DNA from 2 places in the Streptomyces sp. NPDC127119 genome. Region 2 is predicted to be linked to the other one. Evidence: predicted binding sites of a transcription regulator. Region 2 holds the regulator's gene; the other holds the start of a gene.
The links. Region 2 encodes HrcA, which represses chaperone genes, less so after heat shock. Its sites were predicted from a motif close to TTNGCACTCNGNNNNNCNGAGTGCNAA; they were not measured.
Positions count from the first base shown of each region.

Region 1: a site for HrcA is predicted at 4,398-4,424, ahead of groES (co-chaperone GroES). Genes of this name have one in related genera too.

Region 1 covers NZ_JBHXTO010000038.1:56,006-62,737, reverse strand. The annotation lists gene ACFVH5_RS18900 (dipeptidase) at 1-801, shown strand, start outside; gene ACFVH5_RS18895 (methyltransferase domain-containing protein) at 798-2,009, opposite strand; gene ACFVH5_RS18890 (polysaccharide deacetylase family protein) at 2,496-3,302, shown strand; gene ACFVH5_RS18885 (polysaccharide deacetylase family protein) at 3,299-4,063, shown strand; gene groES (co-chaperone GroES) at 4,569-4,877, shown strand; gene groL (chaperonin GroEL) at 4,995-6,620, shown strand.
Region 2 covers NZ_JBHXTO010000264.1:513-6,358, reverse strand. The annotation lists gene ACFVH5_RS43655 (16S rRNA (uracil(1498)-N(3))-methyltransferase) at 228-974, opposite strand; gene ACFVH5_RS43650 (nitronate monooxygenase) at 971-2,056, opposite strand; gene dnaJ (molecular chaperone DnaJ) at 2,166-3,305, opposite strand; gene hrcA (heat-inducible transcriptional repressor HrcA) at 3,306-4,322, opposite strand; gene ACFVH5_RS43635 (MBL fold metallo-hydrolase) at 4,572-5,351, shown strand; gene ACFVH5_RS43630 (DUF3097 domain-containing protein) at 5,435-5,846, shown strand, end outside.

The DNA.
Region 1 (6,732 bases), on a different contig from region 2:
TCCATCGACAACTCCCTCGCCACCCTGCGCGGCCTGTTCGAGCTGGGGGTCCGCTACATGACCCTCACCCACAACGACAACATCGCCTGGGCGGACTCGGCGACCGACGAGCCGGTCGTCGACGGCCTGTCGCCGTTCGGCCACGAGGTCGTACGCGAGATGAACCGCCTGGGCATGCTGGTGGACCTCTCCCATGTGGCCGCCACGACCATGCGGGACGCGCTGGACACCTCCACCGCGCCGGTGATCTTCTCCCACTCGTCCTCGCGCGCGATCTGCGACCACCCGCGCAACATCCCGGACGACGTCCTGGAGCGCCTGCCCGCCAACGGCGGTGTGGCGATGGTGACGTTCGTGCCGAAGTTCGTGCTCCAGGCCGCCGTCGACTGGACGGAGGCCGCCGACGAGAACATGCGTGAGAAGGGCTTCCACCACCTCGACTCGACCGCCGAGGCCATGAAGGTCCACCAGGCCTTCGAGGAGTCCACCCCCCGCCCGGTCGCGACCGTCTCGACGGTCGCCGACCACCTCGACCACATGCGTGAGGTGGCGGGCGTCGACCACCTGGGCATCGGCGGGGACTACGACGGTACGGCGTTCACCCCGGACGGCCTCGGTGACGTCTCCGGCTACCCGAACCTGATCGCGGAGCTCCTGGACCGCGGCTGGTCGAAGCCGGACCTCGCCAAGCTGACCTGGCAGAACTCGGTACGGGTGCTGGCCGCCGCCGAGGACGTGGCGCGCGACGAGCAGTCCCGCAGGGGCCCGTCGAACGCGACCCTGGAGCAGCTGGACGGTTAGTTTCCGGGTGTGGTGAGGGGGTGCCCCAGGAGCATGGCCGGGGCGCCCTGCACCCGCGTCAGGAACACGGTCGCGGAGTGCGGCCCCTGCGGCTTCACCTTGCGCCGCAGCTCCTCCGGCTCGACGGCCGACCCGCGCTTCTTCACGGTCAGGACGCCCACCTCGCGCTGCCGCAGCAGTGCCTTGAGCTTCTTGACGCCGAAGGGCAGCTGGTCGGTGATCTCGTAGGCGGTCGCGTACGGGGTGGCCGTCGCGGAGTCCGCGGTGACGTAGGCGATGGTCTCGTCGACCAGCCCTCCGCCGTCCAGCTCCGCGGCCACCTCGGCGACCAGATGCGCGCGGATGACGGCGCCGTCGGGCTCGTACAGGAAACGCCCCACGGGGCGTACCGCGGGATCGGGCAGTCCGCGGCCGAGGAGGGTCCGCGCGGCGGGCAGCAGGGTCGCGCGGACCGTGCCCGCCTCCCCGGTGCCGAACCACAGCACGGCCTCCTTCACGTCCCCGGCGTCCGAGATCCACTCGGCCCCGGCCTCGGCGGGCACGGCCTCGTGCGGAATGCCGGGGGCGATCTTCAGCGCGGCGAGAGGCGCCTTGAGGGCCGCCCGGACGGCCCACGACAAGGGCGGTGAGTAGGCCTCGGGGTCGAAGATCCGCCCGCGCCCGCCCCGGCGCCCCGGATCCACGAACACGGCGTCGTACCCGGCGGTGTCGACCTCGGTGACATCGGCCTCGCGCACCTCGATCAGCTCCGCCAGTCCGAGCGCCTCGGCGTTCGCGCGGGCCACGGCCGCGGTCAGCGGGTCCCGGTCGACGGCGAGGACCCGGATCCCGGCACGGGCGAGCGCGATCGCGTCACCGCCGATGCCGCAGCACAGGTCGGCCACGGACCGCACCCCGAGGTCCCTGAACCGCGCGGCACGGTACGCGGCGACGCTCGCCCGGGTCGACTGCTCGACCCCGTTCGGCGTGAAGAACATCTCCGCCGCGTCCGCCGCCCCGAACTTCGCGACGGCCCGCTGCCGCAGCCGCGCCTGTCCGAGCGCGGCCGACACGAGCCCGACGGGATGATCACGCCGCAGCCGCGTCGCCACGGCCAGTTCCTGGGCCGGTTCGGTACCGCGCACCTCGTCGAGCAGGGCACGCCCCTCGGACGTACGCAGAGCGGCGAAGGAGGCGAGCGGGGAGTCCGGCGGATCGAGGTCGTTCACCGCCCCATTGTGGGCCAGTCGGTGGACGGCACGCGCGCGACGGCGGTGTCGCCCCGGAGAAGGCCCCTTGACCTGGGAGTATCCGACCCCATGCGACTTGTAAGACAATCCCACATCAACGCCGCAAACGGGGTCCGGACGAGCGCCCCGAAAGGGGCGCGGGGAACTCCGCGACCGGCCCCCACCGGCCTGCGGACGACTGTCCGTCGGTCCCGCGCGGCACGCACGGCCCTGACCCTGCTCGCAGCCACGGCCGGTGCCCCGTCAGGGGCGCGGGGAACTGCGCGGCCCGCCCCCACCGGCCCGCAGTCGACCGCCCACCCGTCCCGGGCAGCGGCACGCACGGCCCTGACCCTGCTGGCAGCCACCGCCGGTGCCCCGTCAGGGGCGCGGGGAACTGCGCGGCCGGCCCCCACCGGCCCGCGGTCGACTGTCCGTCGGTCCCGCACGGCACGCACGGCCCTGACCCTGCTGGCAGCCACCGCGATGGCAACAGGCTGCGTGGGCCCCGACCGCACCCACAAGGACATCAAGCCGGCCGCAGGCCAACAGGCAGCGGCCAAACTCCGCCAGGAACAACGCGCCCACGCCGCTGCGGTGAAGAGATGGGGCCTCCACAAGGCCCCCCTGCCCGCCCCGCTCGCCCCGGCGAAGAAGCCGCACATCGACACCCGTGACGGCTTCGAGGTGGACGACCACGAAGGGCTGCCCCCCGTCTTCACGACGATCCCCACCAAGGACAAGGTCGTCTTCCTCACCATCGACGACGGCGCCGAGAAGGACCCGGCGTTCCTGCGGATGATGAGTGAGCTGAAGATCCCGTACACCGCCTTCCTCAGTGACTACCTGGTCAAGGAGGACTACGGGTACTTCAAGAAGATGCAGGCCACGGGCGTCTCCCTGAACAACCACACCCTCCACCACCGCTATATGCCCGGACTGTCGTACGCCGCGCAGAAGCGTGAGATCTGCGGGATGCAGGACGTGATCGAGAAGCGGTACGGAAAGCGGCCGACGCTCTTCCGCCCGCCTTTCGGCAACTACAACGAGGACACCCTGCGGGCCGCCAAGGCCTGCGGCATCAAGGCGGCGCCCCTCTGGAACGAGGAGGTCTTCGTCGACCACTGGGAGTACCGGGAGTGGGACCGCGACCTGCGCCCCGGAGACATCGTTCTCAGCCACTTCCGCGGCAAGGAGGACTGGCAGGGCACGATGCCCGACATGGTCCGCCGCTTCCTGAAGCTGATCACCGACAAGGGGTACGCGGTGGCACGCCTGGAGGACTACCTGTGAGGCGCCGGGGGGCCACCGCCGCACTTCTGGCAGGCGTGCTCTGTCTCGCCGGCTGCGCCCAGTCCGTCGACCCCATCGAACGGCTGGGCAAGAAGGCGGCGGAGAAGGTACGCACACACGGGCCCCCGGTGGACGCGTACCGCCGCTGGGGGCTGAGCGCCCCGCTCGCCCGCGCGCCGGGCCCGTCCGTCCCGCGGCCCGCCTTACGGGCCGCGGGGCCCGGCCTGCCGCCCGTGGTGGACCGCGTCCCGACCCGCGACAAGGTCGTCTTCCTGACTTTCGACGACGGCGCGGAGAGGGATCCGCGGTTCGTCGACATGGTGCGGGAGCTGCGGCTGCCGGTGAGCGTGTTCCTCACGGACAGCGTCGTGGGGCCGGGGTACGCGCACTTCGGCCGGCTGCGGGCGGTCGGTGCGAGCGTGCAGAACCACACGCTCGATCATCCGTATCTGCCGGGGCTGCCGTACGAGGGGCAGCGGGCGGAGATCTGCGGGCAGCAGGAGAAGCTGAAGCGGCGGTTCGGGATTCGGCCCCGGCTGTTCCGGCCGCCGTACGGCGAATACAACGGCGACACGTTGCGGGCCGCGGGGGATTGTGGGATCGCTGCGGTTGTTCTCTGGCGGGATCCTGCGCGGTTGCGGGCGGGGGACATTCTTCACTGTCCTGAGGGGGGTGGGGCGTTGACGGGGGCGACCGTCGGGATGCTGCGCCGCGTCCAGGAGCAGGGGTTCGCTGTGGGGCGCCTGGAGGACTACCTGTAGGGGCGCCGGCTTTTTCTCGCCCCCGCCGCCCCTACCCGTCCCGTTCACGCATGGGGGCTGCGCCCCCTCGCCCCCCTTTGCGCAGTTCCCCGCGCCCCTGGGGGGGTGGGGGTAGAGGGGAGAGTGCGGAAGGTGGGCGGGGGAAGGGCGGGCGCGGGCGTTTTTCAGGGGCGCGGGGAACTGCGCAATCCTTTGGGTGCGCCCCCACCAGGTCGCAGCCGACCACGCTCCAGCCCATCCGGCGCTTGAGGACAACAGGGGGCCGGGGGCGCAGGCCCAGGGGCGGCAACCCCCGATTCCGACCCGCCCGGATACCGCCAACCGCCGGAGGCAACTGGCACTCCGCTTGACCGAGTGCTAATCGCAGTCATAGTCTCGGCTCTGGCACTCACCGCAGGAGAGTGCCAATAGCGACGGGCAGGTCCGGCACCCGCGACGACGGATCCACCTGGTCGCCACCTCAGACAGTTAACCCCGTGAGATCTCCGAAGGGGGAGGTCGGATCGTGACGACCACCAGCTCCAAGGTTGCCATCAAGCCGCTCGAGGACCGCATTGTGGTCCAGCCGCTCGACGCCGAGCAGACCACCGCCTCTGGCCTGGTCATTCCGGACACGGCGAAGGAGAAGCCCCAGGAGGGCGTCGTCCTGGCCGTTGGTCCGGGCCGCTTCGAGAACGGCGAGCGGCTTCCGCTCGACGTGAAGACCGGCGACATCGTGCTTTACAGCAAGTACGGCGGCACCGAAGTGAAGTACAGCGGCGAGGAGTACCTCGTCCTCTCGGCCCGCGACGTACTCGCGATCATCGAGAAGTAATTCACCCAGGTTTGCTTTGAACTGCGCCCCTGGCCCCAGCGAGTACTGAACACGAGTACTAAAAAGCGCCGGGTGCCGGGGGCGCCGTTCGTTTTTTGAGAGGACTGAATCAGCTCCATGGCGAAGATCCTGAAGTTCGACGAGGACGCCCGTCGCGCCCTTGAGCGCGGCGTCAACAAGCTTGCCGACACCGTGAAGGTGACGATCGGCCCCAAGGGCCGCAACGTCGTCATCGACAAGAAGTTCGGCGCCCCCACCATCACCAACGACGGCGTCACCATCGCCCGCGAGGTCGAGCTCGACGACCCGTACGAGAACCTCGGCGCCCAGCTGGTGAAGGAGGTGGCGACCAAGACCAACGACATCGCGGGTGACGGTACGACCACCGCCACCGTGCTGGCCCAGGCGCTCGTCCGCGAGGGCCTGAAGAACGTCGCCGCCGGCGCGTCCCCCGCCCTCCTCAAGAAGGGCATCGACGCGGCCGTCGCCGCGGTCTCCGAGGAGCTCCTCGCGACCGCGCGCCCGATCGACGAGAAGTCCGACATCGCGGCCGTCGCCGGTCTGTCCGCGCAGGACAGCCAGGTCGGCGAGCTCATCGCCGAGGCGATGGACAAGGTCGGCAAGGACGGTGTCATCACCGTCGAGGAGTCCAACACCTTCGGTCTGGAGCTGGACTTCACCGAGGGCATGGCCTTCGACAAGGGCTACCTGTCCCCGTACATGGTGTCCGACCAGGAGCGTATGGAGGCCGTCCTCGACGACCCGTACATCCTGATCCACCAGGGCAAGGTCTCCTCCATCCAGGACCTGCTTCCCCTGCTTGAGAAGGTCATCCAGACCAACGCGTCGAAGCCGCTGCTGATCATCGCCGAGGACGTCGAGGGCGAAGCCCTGTCGACCCTGGTCGTGAACAAGATCCGCGGCACCTTCAACGCGGTGGCCGTCAAGGCCCCCGGCTTCGGCGACCGCCGCAAGGCCATGCTCGGTGACATCGCGACGCTCACCGGCGCCACGGTCATCGCCGAGGAGGTCGGCCTCAAGCTCGACCAGGTCGGCCTGGACGTGCTGGGCACCGCCCGCCGCGTGACCGTCACCAAGGACGACACGACCATCGTCGACGGCGGCGGCAACAGCGCCGACGTGGCCGGCCGTGTCAACCAGATCAAGGCCGAGATCGAGTCCACGGACTCCGACTGGGACCGCGAGAAGCTCCAGGAGCGCCTCGCGAAGCTGGCCGGCGGCGTGTGCGTGATCAAGGTCGGCGCCGCCACCGAGGTGGAGCTCAAGGAGAAGAAGCACCGTCTGGAGGACGCCATCTCCGCGACCCGCGCCGCGGTCGAGGAGGGCATCGTCTCCGGTGGTGGCTCCGCGCTCGTCCACGCCGTGAAGGTCCTCGAAGGCAACCTCGGCAAGACCGGCGACGAGGCGACCGGTGTCGCCGTCGTCCGCAAGGCCGCCGTCGAGCCGCTGCGCTGGATCGCCGAGAACGCCGGCCTGGAGGGTTACGTCATCACCTCCAAGGTCGCCGACCTCGACAAGGGTCAGGGCTTCAACGCCGCGACCGGCGAGTACGGCGACCTGGTCAAGGCCGGCGTCATCGACCCGGTCAAGGTCACGCGCTCCGCCCTGGAGAACGCCGCGTCCATCGCCTCCCTGCTCCTCACGACCGAGACCCTGGTCGTCGAGAAGCCGGCGGAGGAGGAGGCCGAGGCCGGTCACGGTGGCCACGGGCACTCGCACTAGGCGCTCCGCCGAGCGCTCCGCCGGACGTGCGGGGATGTGACCGCGGGTCCGGTGGGGGCTGGTCGCGCGGTTCCCCGCCCCTGACGGGGCGCGGTGCGACTGAGCCAGTACC
Region 2 (5,846 bases):
AGGCCCGCCCCCACCCCACGGTTCACTGTCGGCTGCGCGCCGGTGGGGGCTGATCGCGCAGTTCCCCGCGCCCCCAAACCCCCAGGGGCGCGGGGAACTGCGCAGTCCTGTGCGCCGACCCCCAACTCCCCGCACCGTGAACCCCGGACGGGCCGAGGTACCCAGGGGCGCGGGGAACTGCGCAATCCTGTGCGCCCGCCCCCGCCGGGCCCGCAGCCGGGCCGGTGCTACGACCAGCGCCCCGTCCGGCCCAGCAGCAGCGCCACCGCCGCCGTCCCCGCCGTGGACGTCCGCAACACGCTGCGCCCCAGCCGGCAGGCCCGCGCCCCGGCCTCGGTGAACGTCGCCAACTCCTCCGGGGAGACACCCCCTTCGGGCCCGACGACCAGCACGATCGACCCGGCGGCGGGCAACTCGACCGTGGCGAGGGGCTCACCGGGATACCCCCGGTCCTCGTGCAGCACCGCAGCGAACTCCGCTTTGGCGAGAAACGCAGCAACCTGCTTCGTCGACATCGCGTCCGCGACCTCCGCGAACCGCACCCGCCGCGACTGCTTGCCCGCCTCACGCGCGGTCGCCCGCCACTTCGCCAGCGCCTTGAGCCCCCGCTCGCCCTTCCACTGCGTGATGCAACGCGAGGCCGCCCAGGGGACGATCGCGTCGACGCCGGTCTCCGACATGGTCTCGACGGCGAGTTCACCCCGGTCGCCCTTGGGCAGCGCCTGCACGACGGTGATACGGGGCGCGGGCGGCGGCTCCTCGTGCACGACGTGGAGGTCCGCCACGACGAGCCGGTCCTTGCCCTCGGCCGTCATGACGACGCCCTCGGCCCAGCGGCCCCGCCCGTCGGTGAGGACGACGTCCTCGCCGGTGTGCAGCCGTTTCACGGACACCGCGTGCCGCCCTTCGGGCCCGTCGAGCACGAACTGCGGCCCGCCGGGCACCTCGTCGACCACGAACACCGGCGCGGTCATCGCCCGACGCCCCCGCCCTGCTCGGCCGACAACGCTGTCCTGGCGGCGGCGAGTTCGGCGGCCAGCACCTCCACCAGCTGTCCGGCGGGCAGTTCGCGGGCGAGCCGGTGCCCCTGTCCCGCCCACAGCGCCATGCCCTGCGCGTCCCCCGCCTTGGCGGCGGCCTTGCGCAGCGCGGAGGTGAGGTGGTGCACCTCGGGATAGGCGGCGGGCGCGTACGGCCCGTGCTCGCGCATGAAGCGGTTCATCAGCCCGCGCGCGGGTCTGCCGGAGAACGCCCGCGTCAGCTGCGTACGCACGAAGAGGGGGTTGGTCAGCGCCTGCTTGTGCAGGGCGTTGGCCCCGGACTCGGGGGTGGCGAGGAAGGCGGTGCCCAGCTGGGCGGCGCTCGCGCCGGCGGCCAGCGCCGCGGCGATCTGGCTGCCGCGCATGATGCCGCCGGCCGCGACGATCGGGATCTGCACGGTCTCGCGGACGAGCGCGACGAGCGACAGCAGTCCGATGCCGGAGCCGTCGGTCTCCGGGTTGTCGCGGTGGGTGCCCTGGTGGCCGCCGGCTTCGACGCCCTGCACGATGACGGCGTCGGCGCCCGCCCACTGCACGGCCTGCGCCTCCTCGGCGGTGGTCGCGGTGACGAGGGTGAGCGTGCCGGCCCGGCTCAGGGAGTCCAGGACGTCACGGGTGGGGCAGCCGAAGTGGAAGGAGACGACCGGTACCGGGTTGTCGAGGAGGACGGCGAGCTTGGCGTCGTAGCCGTCGTCGCGTCCGCTGTCGGGGTCGCCCAGTTCGGTCTCGTACCAGGAGGACTCACCGGCGAGCTGGTGGGCGTACACCTCGACGGCCGACCGGTCGGCGTACTCGGGCTGCGGCATGAAGAGGTTCACGCCGAACGGCCTGCTGGTGGCCCCGCGCAGCTGCTTGATGTCCTGGTACATGCCGTCGGCGGTCTTGTAGCCGGCGGCGAGAAAACCGAGCCCCCCGGCTTCGGACACGGCCGCGGCGAGCTGCGGCACGGAGACGCCGCCCGCCATCGGGGCCTGCACGATCGGGAGGGGGAAAAGATCGGTCAGCGCGGAGGACATGACGGCATGTTGTCACGTCCTCCGTACAAGTCCGAATCCGGCCGTCCGCCGGGCATAAGCCACAGGAATCATCCTGCGGCGCGCCCGGCGGTCACCTGCGGTTCACCCGTCAGGTACGGCCGTTGAAGGCATCCTTCAGCCGGGAGAACAAGCCCTGCTGACCGGGCTGGAACTGCCCCGTGGGCCGCTCCTCGCCGCGCATCTGGGCCAGCTCCCGCAGGACCCGCTCCATCTCGGGGTCGAGCTTCGTGGGCGTCATGACCTCGACGTGCACGATGAGGTCGCCGCGTCCGCCGCCCCGCAGATGGGTGATGCCGCGCCCGTGCTTGGGGATCGACTGCCCGGACTGCGTCCCGGGGCGGATGTCGACTTCTTCGAGTCCGTCGAGCGTCTCCAGCGGGACCTTGGTGCCGAGCGCCGCCGCGGTCATCGGGATGGTGACCGTGCAGTGCAGATCGTCGCCGCGCCGCTGGAACATGTTGTGCGGCAGCTCGTGGATCTCCACGTACAGGTCGCCGGCGGGGCCGCCGCCGGGGCCGACCTCGCCCTCGCCCGCGAGCTGGATCCGGGTGCCGTTGTCGACACCGGCGGGGATCTTCACGGTCAGGGTCCGGCGCGAGCGCACCCGTCCGTCGCCCGCGCACTCGGGGCACGGTGTCGGGACGACCGTTCCGAAGCCCTGGCACTGGGGACACGGCCGGGAGGTCATGACCTGGCCCAGGAAGGACCGCGTGACCTGGGACACCTCGCCGCGACCGCGGCACATGTCACAGGTCTGCGCGGACGTGCCGGGGGCCGCGCCCTCACCGCTGCAGGTGGTGCAGACGACGGCCGTGTCGACCTGGATGTCCTTCGTCGTGCCGAAGGCGGCCTCGTCGAGCTCTATCTCCAGCCGGATCATCGCGTCCTGGCCGCGCCGCGTGCGGGACCGGGGTCCACGCTGCGACGCCGTGCCGAAGAACGCGTCCATGATGTCCGAGAAGTTGCCGAAGCCGCCGGCGCCGAAGCCGCCCGCGCCACCGCCGCCCGCCTGGGACAGCGGGTCGCCGCCGAGGTCGTAGACCTGCTTCTTCTGCGGGTCCGACAACACCTCGTACGCGGCGTTGATCTCCTTGAAGCGCTCTTGCGTCTTCGGATCGGGATTGACGTCCGGGTGCAGCTCGCGGGCGAGCCGCCGGAATGCCTTCTTGATCTCGTCCTGGGACGCGTCGCGGCGCACGCCGAGTACGGCGTAGTAGTCCGTGGCCACTTACGACTCCGCCAGGATCTGTCCTACGTACCGTGCCACCGCTCGTACCGCTCCCATCGTTCCGGGGTAATCCATGCGCGTCGGTCCGACCACGCCGAGTTTGGCGACTGCTTCGCCGCCCGAACCGTAGCCGACCGAGACCACAGAAGTGGAGTTGAGTCCCTCATGGGCGTTCTCGTGACCGATCCGTACGGCCATGCCCGAATCGTTGACCTCGCCCAGGAGTTTGAGGAGCACGACCTGCTCCTCCAACGCTTCGAGCACCGGACGGATCATGAGGGGAAAATCGTGTCCGAAGCGCGTCAGATTGGCGGTGCCGCCGATCATCAGCCGCTCCTCGGTCTCCTCGACAAGAGTCTCCAGGAGGGTGGAGAGCACGGTCGTGACCGTCCCCCGGTCCTCCGACTCGAAGGCGTCGGGGAGATCCTGCACCAGTTGGGGGACATCCGCGAAACGGCGCCCCGTGATCCGGCTGTTGAGCCGCGCGCGCAGATCTGCCACGGAGACCTCCCCGAAGGGGGCCGGGCAGTCCACCATGCGCTGCTCGACCCGCCCGGTGTCCGTGATCAGGACGAGCATGACGCGGGCCGGGGCCAGCGCGAGCAGCTCCACATGACGCACGGTCGAGCGGGTCAGTGACGGGTACTGGACGACGGCCACCTGGCGGGTGAGCTGTGCGAGGAGCCGCACGGTCCGCCCCACGACGTCGTCGAGGTCGACGGCACCGTCCAGGAAGTGATGGATCGCCCGCCGCTCCGGCGCGGTCATCGGCTTGACGCCCGCGAGCTTGTCGACGAAGAGGCGGTAGCCCTTGTCCGTGGGGATGCGCCCCGCACTGGTGTGCGGCTGCGCGATGTACCCCTCGTCCTCCAGGACCGCCATGTCGTTGCGGACGGTCGCCGGTGACACCCCCAGCCGGTGGCGCTCCGTGAGCGCCTTCGAGCCGACCGGCTCCTCCGTGCCCACGTAGTCCTGGACGATGGCGCGCAGCACTTCGAGCCTGCGTTCACTGAGCATCGCGCACACCTCCCGTGGTCTTCCGCGCGGTCATCGGTCGTCAGTCGGTCGTCATCGGCGGTGTCGCCTGGCACTCAGCGCGCGCGAGTGCCAGCATCCCCGCGCCAAGTGTACGGCCGGTGGGTACGGGCCGGGCAAGGGCGGGCCTGCGATGTCGTGACGCCGGGCACATCGGGCAGGCGACGTGTACGAGGGTGTCCCGCTCTGTCGGGAACATGCAGGCGCGGCCGACAGGGTTAGCGTCGGCGCATGAACGTGACATGGGAGGGGTCCGGGCGCGACGGGACCGGCTGGGAGGAGCTGTCCCCGTACGCGGGGCGTTGCCGGCTCCCGGGGTGGGACTGCACGGCCGGGCTCGTGGTCGGCGAGGACGCGGCGCTCATGATCGACGCGGGATCGAGCGTGCGGGAGGGCGCGTGGCTGCGCACGCGGGCGCACGGGTTGCTCGGGGGCGGGCGCGTCACGCACCTCGCGCTCACGCATCCGCACTTCGACCATGTCTTCGGGGCGGCGGCGTTCGCGGGGGCCGAGGTGTTCGCGGCGGGCGCCGTGGGGGTCCCCCCGGTCGAGCGAAGCCGGGACTGGGGGAGGGTCCTGGGCGAGGGCCGGGAGGAACTGCTCGCGGACGCGGTGCGCAACGGCGCCGATCCCGCGGAGGCGGCCGAGGCGGCGGATCTCCTGGTACGGCCCCGGCATCTCGTCTCCGGCGAGTGGACGCTCGATCTGGGCGGCGGCCGACAGGTCCTGCTGGCGAACGTGGGCCCCGGGCACACCGGCCACGACCTCGCGGTCCTGGTCGCCGGGCCCGGTTCACCGGAGATCGTCTTCTGCGGCGACCTGGTCGAGGAGTCCGGCGAACCCCAGGCCGGACCGGACGCCGTGCCCTCCCGGTGGCCCGCCGCGCTGGACCGCCTGCTGGCCCTCGGGGGCGAGGACGCGTTGTACGTGCCCGGGCACGGGGCGGTGGTGGACGCGACGTTCGTACGGGCCCAACGGGAGGCGCTGGCGCGGCGTTTCGACGTGCCGTGAGTCGTGCCGCGAGTCCTGCCGCGAGCGCCGCTCCGGGGTGTCGGTGTACGTGCGGGGCCCGGGCTTCTCCTATCGTCATCCGAATGCGCCAGTACTCAGCGGATCTCACCCCTCCGTGGAAGAAGCCCAAGCCCGTGCCCGAGGTCGCGGCGGAGCCGGGGCTCGTGGTCGAGGAGCCCGGCACCGGGTTCTGCGGTGCCGTGATCCGCTGCGAGGCGGGGACGGTGACGCTGGAGGACCGCTTCGGCAAGCACCGAGTGTTCCCGCTGGAGCCACGCGGCTTCCTCCTGGAGGGGCGCGTGGTGACCCTCGTACGCCCGTCGACCGCGCCGGTACGCCCCACGCGCACGGCATCGGGATCGGTCGCCGTGCCCGGGGCGCGGGCCCGGGTGGCCCGTGCGGGACGCATCTACGTGGAGGGCCGCCACGACGCCGAACTGGTGGAGCGGGTCTGGGGCGACGACCTGCGCATCGAGGGCGTCGTCGTCGAGTACC